Psychroserpens ponticola: one gene and its partner. Each later gene encodes a partner of the first gene's protein in a complex. Links are inferred from orthologs where the notes say so. Each region holds a gene or a part of one and is shown in the gene's direction. Other genes may lie near its edges.

Region 1 (3,307 bases):
GAAAATTGAAAAAAAATTAGTTGAAACTAAAAAGGAGATATACAAAAACCTAACTGCATGGCAACGTGTTCAGTTATCTCGTCATCCAAATAGACCCTATACTTTAGACCATATTAATGCACTTTGTGGCGATTCTTTTTTAGAACTTCATGGAGATAGAAACGTTAAGGATGACAAAGCAATGATTGGTGGTTTAGGTAAAATTGGCGATCAAAGTTATATGTTCATTGGACAACAAAAAGGGTATAATACTAAAACAAGGCAATTTAGAAATTTTGGAATGTCTAATCCTGAAGGCTATCGTAAAGCTTTACGATTGATGAAGTCTGCCGAAAAATTTGGGATCCCTGTAGTTACTTTAATAGATACTCCTGGTGCTTATCCTGGTTTTGAAGCTGAAGAACGCGGACAAGGAGAAGCGATCGCTAGAAATATTTTAGAAATGACTCGCCTTAAAGTACCAATCATAACCATTATTATTGGTGAAGGTGCTTCTGGTGGAGCATTAGGAATTGGAGTAGGAGACAAGGTTATGATGTTAGAGAATACTTGGTATTCTGTAATTTCTCCAGAATCTTGTTCATCTATATTATGGCGTAGTTGGGAATATAAAGAACAAGCAGCTGAGGCTCTAAAGTTAACAGCTCCTGATATGAAAAAATTGAAGCTCGTTGATGCCATTATAAAAGAACCTTTAGGAGGTGCTCATACAGATCGTGAAAAAACATTTTTAGCAGTTAGAGATGCAATTATCAAGACGCATGAAGATCTTAAAAACTTATCACCAAAAGAATTGGTAAAACAGCGTATGGATAAATATGCTGATATGGGAGTTTTTAAAGGTTAAACCTTATCTCATATAGGATTGAAAAAACTGAAACTTTAGGTTTCGGTTTTTTTTATCACTATTAACAATATAATCTAGTTATTAACAGTTAAATTGTTGATGACCTGTTAAGATTGAAAATTTTGTAATTTCAGTTTTAGGTCACAATTGTTTTACATTCGCAGTTATGAAGCAACCCAATCAAATACAAGGCTATAAAGTCGATAAAAGCACAATTATAAATTTAGAAAAAGGAAAAATACCTCCACAAGCAATTGATTTAGAGGAGGTTGTGCTTGGGGCAATGATGATTGATAAAAAAGGTGTCGATGAGGTTATTGATATTCTTAGCGCTGATGCTTTTTATAAAGAAGCTCATAAACATATCTTTGAATCAATTTTCAAATTATTTGAAAACAGTGAACCTATTGATTTATTAACCGTTTCTAGTCAGCTTAAAAAAGATGCCAAATTAGATTTGATTGGTGGCGATTTTTACCTGATTTCTTTAACGCAACGCGTATCTTCTTCAGCGCATATTGAATTTCATGCTCGTATCATTTTACAAAAATTTATTCAGCGTAGTTTGATTAAAATTTCAAACGAAATTATTGAAGAAGCCTATGATGAAACCAAAGATGTTTTCGATTTATTAGATACGGCTGAAGCAAAACTTTATGAAGTTACTCAAGGTAACGTCAAGAAATCTACTGAAACTGCTCAAAGCTTGGTGATTCAAGCAAAAAAGAAAATTGAAGAGATTTCAAACAAAGAAGGAATGAGTGGTATTCCTACAGGATTTACCAAATTAGATAGATTAACATCTGGATGGCAACCTAGTGATTTAATTATTATTGCTGCACGTCCTGGTATGGGTAAAACTGCGTTAACATTAACAATGGCTAGAAATATTGCTGTTGATAGTAATATTCCTGTAGCATTTTTCTCTTTAGAAATGTCTTCTGTACAGTTAATTACGCGTTTAATCTCTTCTGAAACTAATTTGTCTTCAGAGAAATTAAGAACTGGTAAATTAGAAAAGCACGAATGGGAACAATTAAATGTTAAAGTAAAAACCTTAGAAAAAGCGCCTTTGTTTATCGATGATACTCCATCGTTGTCTATTTTCGATTTACGTGCTAAGGCTCGACGTTTAGCATCACAATATGGTATAAAAATGATTATGATTGATTACCTGCAATTAATGACAGCAGGTGGAAGTCAAAAAGGAGGGAATCGTGAGCAAGAGATATCAACCATATCACGAAACCTAAAAGCTCTAGCAAAAGAATTAGCCATTCCTGTAATTGCCTTATCTCAATTATCTCGTGCAGTAGAAACTCGTGGAGGAAGTAAACGACCTTTATTATCAGATTTACGTGAGTCTGGAGCCATTGAGCAGGATGCAGATATTGTAAGCTTCATTTACAGACCCGAATACTATAAAATTGATGAATGGGATGATGATGATCGTTCACCTACCGAAGGTCAAGGAGAATTTATAGTTGCAAAACATAGAAATGGTGGTTTAGAAAATATCAGATTGAAATTTATTGGCCATTTAGGTAAGTTTGATAATCTTGATGATTTTGATACACCTTTTGGTGAATTTCATTCTAAAATGAATGCAGCTGCAAATGATGATACGTTCAAACCCGAAAATTTCCCATCACCTTCAGATGCATTTGGTGCTCCAGAAGAAGATGATAACGATATACCTTTTTAAGATTATTATAGAAAAAGAACAACACAAAATAGCTTAAATTTGCTATTCAGCTAAAAAAGAGAAATTGACTCATGTTAGATCAAAGACGAACAACTAATACACTCTTATTATTTATAGTAATTCCTTTAGTATTTTATTTGCTAAAGTTGTTGTCGTTTATATTTATCCCGTTATTCTCCTCCATGTTCATCGCCTTATTGTTTTTACCTTTAATGAGAGGATTAGGAAGAAGAAATGTACCAAGATTAGCAAGTATTATTATTGTGATTACACTTATTGCAATTGGTGTTTTTATTGGTGTTGAATTAGTTCAACTCTCAAGCAGACAGATCTTAACAAATAATACAGGTTTTTTTGGTAAAGCTGAAATTAAAATCAATGATTTAATGTTGTATTTACAAGATAAATTTGGAATTGTATACGATACTGAAGGCAGTTTATTATCTCAATTTTTTCAAAAAGAAAATATAGGATCTACTTTCGATTTTATCAGAAAATTTTTCACCAACATAATGATGATTATCTTTTTTACCATTTTATGGTTGTCAGAATCTATCAATATGCATAAAGTCATGAATAACACTATTTTAAAACGAAAGCATACGTCAATAAAAGCGTTTATGAAAATTGAAAAAGACTTAATTACTTTTATTAAAGTTAAGTTTTTAGTGAGCTTATTAACTGGGATATTTACAGGTTTGGCTTGTGTGTTTTTTGATGTGAGTTTTCCGATTTTTTGGGGACTTTTCGCATTC
Region 2 (3,303 bases), 690 kb from region 1 along the record:
AGTTAGGATGGATTTGGGAAACACGTTTGTCTAAGACTTCTAATTTTGCAAGAATCAACTATGGATTTGCCTTTCAATGGAATAAACTCAATGTAAAAGATGATTTGTATTTTGTTCAAAATGGAGACCAAACTACACTTGAGGAGTTTCCTGTTGAACTTAGGAAATCACAACTTAGAGTCACTAATTTGGTGTTCCCTGTTCATATTGAATTTGGACCTTCTAAATTTAAAGATTATGGTAATAGAATCCGTTATTCAACATATAATAAATTTAAAGTTGGACTTGGAGGTTATGCTGGAGTGAGATTAGCCACACAAAGTAAATTGCGTTATAAAGAAGATGGAGATAAAGTAAAAGACAAATCAAGACGTAGTTTTAATGCCTCTACTTTTGTTTATGGATTGAGTGCTTATGTTGGTTATGGCCAAATATCACTTTATGCAAAATATGATTTAAATCCATTGTTTAAAGACCAACTTGTTGAACAACATAATGTATCTTTAGGTCTAAGATTTGATTTACATTAGATAGAAAACTAATTTTCTTAAAAAGCTTCATTACCATTAGTAATGAAGCTTTTTTGTTAGCTAATAATATCCTAAATTTACCATTCAATTTTATTTAATCATTTGATTTCACAAAGAAGTATAGAACAAGTATTTGAAACCGCTCGAGTTGAGGAGGTTATTGGTGATTTTGTGCAATTAAAAAAATCAGGTAGTAACTTCAAAGGCTTAAGTCCATTTAGTGATGAACGTTCACCAAGCTTTATGGTGTCACCTGTTAAGCAAATCTGGAAAGATTTTTCTAGCGGAAAAGGAGGAAATGCAGTAACGTTTTTAATGGAGCATGAACACTTCACTTATCCTGAAGCGATTAAATATTTAGCTAGAAAATATAACATTGAAATTGAAGAAACTGAACAAACAGACGAGCAAAAGTTAGAGGCTAATGAACGCGAAAGTTTGTACTTAGTTAACGAATTTGCGAATGAGTATTTTCAAAAAGTCATGCTTAAAACTGACCAAGGACAAGCCATTGGACTGAGTTATTTTAAAGAACGTGGCTTTACAAATGAAACGATTAAAACATTTAATTTAGGATATTCCCTTAACGAATGGCATGCATTTACTGATGCAGCATTAAAGAAAGGATATCAATTAGAGTTTTTAAATAAAACGGGACTTACTATTGTAAAAGAGGAAAAGAAATTTGATCGTTTTAAAGGTCGTGTAATGTTTCCTATTCATAGTATGAGTGGACGTATTTTAGGATTTGGTGGACGAATTTTAAAAACGGATAAAAAAGCAGCTAAATACCTAAATTCACCTGAAAGTGAAGTCTATCACAAAAGTAAAATTTTGTATGGTTTATTTCATGCAAAACAAAGTATTGCAAAGGAAGATAATTGCTATTTGGTTGAAGGGTATACAGATGTAATTCAGTTTCATCAAACCGGAATTAAAAATGTCGTAGCATCCTCTGGAACAGCATTAACACCAGAACAAATTAGACTTGTAAATCGATTAACAAAAAATATAACGGTTCTTTTTGATGGTGATGCTGCAGGAATTAGAGCGTCTATTAGAGGTATTGATCTCATTCTAGAACAAGGTATGAATGTTAAAGTCTGTACGTTTCCAGAAGGTGAAGATCCAGATAGTTTTGCAAAACAAAATACGCTAGAAGAGTTGGCATCATATCTAGATAATAATGCTAAAGATTTTATTCAGTTTAAGGCTTCTTTATTGGTTAAAGAAGCAAATAATGATCCTATTAAAAAGGCCGAAACGATTAGAGAAATTGTTAATAGTATCTCTAAAATTCCAGACCAAATAAAAAAGGAAATCTATATCCAAGAGTGTTCACGAATCATGGATATTAGTGAAGATGTGTTATTTAGCACCTTGGCTCAAATCAATAAAAAAGAAAATCAGGAGGCAAACAAAGTATATAAAACGCAACAAAAAGCATTTCAAGTTGTAAAACCTGAGGTTAAAGCACCTAAAATAGATTTACAATACGAGTTAGAACGCAAAATCATTGAAATATTATTGCTCTACGGAACTAAAACAGAAGATTTTGAAGATTTAGTTTTAAAGGAAGGTGATGATGGCGAATTACAATTAGAACCTGTGGTTCATAATGCGCGCGTTTTTGAAAAAGTCTACTTGGATTTACAAGAAGATGAAATGCAATTTACAAATGCAATATTCAAAACATTGTATTATTCAATAATTGATACCTTACATCAAGAGTCTGAATTCTCTACACGAAACTTTGTAAATAAACTAGACCAAAGTTTAGCTGAGGAAGTGACCACTATTTTAATGAATGACGAACGTTATAATTTGCACGATTGGGAGCGCAATCATATCATTCCAAAAGAAAAACAACATAGTATTTCGCAATTGGTAAATCAGACTATTTTAACATTAAGATGCTATTTAATTGATAAAAAAGTTGCTGAATATCAAAATGAGACATTAAAAGAAGATTCAAACTCAAGAAGTATTCTAGAAGATGTCAAAGATTATCTAGGTCTTAAAATGTTGCTCTCAAGAAAGCTTGGAAAAGTCATTGGTGGAAAAGTTTAAGTAATTTCCATATGCTTGCCTTGGTTGACAAGATCTATTAAATTGGTAACATTCAATTTTTTGAATAATCTAGCTTTGTAGGTGCTAACGGTTTTTTCATTAATATCTAGTTCTAAAGCAATTTCCTTATTCTTTTTACCTGAAGACAATAGTTTTAAAACTTCTACTTCACGAGTTGATAGTCGCTTGTAAATTCTGCTTTTTGATTTTTTGGTATCATTATATTTAAGATGTTTTGACATTTTTTCACTTAAATACAAATCACCTCTATGAGCAAGTAGAATTGCTTTTTCGATAACTTCAGTAGATTCTGTTTTTGATACATATCCAGAAGCTCCAGCTTTTATAGTGCTAATCGCATATATTTCTTCAGGATGATAACTAAACATTATAATGTTAATGCTACTGTGCTCTTTCTTAATGGCTCTCAATGCAGTAATGCCATTAAGTTCAGGAAGATCAATTTCTGATATGATAACATCGACCTGATGACGTCTTACAAACTCAAATATTTCAACACCACTTCCAACTGTTCCAATAACTTCTATCTCATTGTGTTCCTTAAATAAGAGTTCTAAACCAGTCCTTATTATTGGATGGCTGTCTACTACTAATACCTTAATCATGATATTTATTTTAGTTGGTTACTAAGTGCCAGAACCTAATTAGATTAAGTTCTAGAATGTGGAGACAACAACGTAAA

The links.
Region 2: the proteins of dnaB (region 1) and dnaG are in contact, whole or in part, in a crystal structure (PDB 2R6A), measured with the Geobacillus stearothermophilus proteins. The link is inferred for Psychroserpens ponticola from one-to-one orthologs. Residues at the interface, in WP_033016901.1 of Geobacillus stearothermophilus: Ser13, Glu15, Ala16, Gln18, Glu91, Leu92, Asp94, Ala95, Val96, Pro97, Thr98, Ala99, Ala100, Asn101, Tyr104, Tyr105, Ile108; in WP_049624496.1 of Geobacillus stearothermophilus: Lys456, Leu457, Leu458, Pro459, Ala460, Asn463, Ala464, Leu467, Leu535, Leu536, Ile537, Ala538, Gln544, Glu545, Asp548, Tyr549, His552.

What each region holds. Positions count from the first base shown.
Region 1 is NZ_CP116221.1:1,046,068-1,049,374, forward strand. What follows is about bases 314-3,282. They hold dnaB (replicative DNA helicase), read left to right. Parts: upstream 314-1,013; coding sequence 1,014-2,552; downstream 2,553-3,282. Other genes in these bases: MUN68_RS04665 (acetyl-CoA carboxylase carboxyltransferase subunit alpha), read left to right, coding at 314-847; MUN68_RS04675 (AI-2E family transporter), read left to right, coding at 2,624-3,282. Outside these bases: more of MUN68_RS04665, read left to right, coding at 1-313; more of MUN68_RS04675, read left to right, coding at 3,283-3,307. UniProt on the Escherichia coli protein: The main replicative DNA helicase, it participates in initiation and elongation during chromosome replication. Travels ahead of the DNA replisome, separating dsDNA into templates for DNA synthesis.
Region 2 is NZ_CP116221.1:358,865-362,167, forward strand. The notes cover bases 152-3,116. They hold dnaG (DNA primase), read left to right. Parts: upstream 152-632; coding sequence 633-2,600; downstream 2,601-3,116. Other genes in these bases: MUN68_RS01475 (hypothetical protein), read left to right, coding at 152-530; MUN68_RS01485 (response regulator transcription factor), read right to left, coding at 2,597-3,116. In the rest of the region: more of MUN68_RS01475, read left to right, coding at 1-151; more of MUN68_RS01485, read right to left, coding at 3,117-3,226. UniProt on the Escherichia coli protein: RNA polymerase that catalyzes the synthesis of short RNA molecules used as primers for DNA polymerase during DNA replication.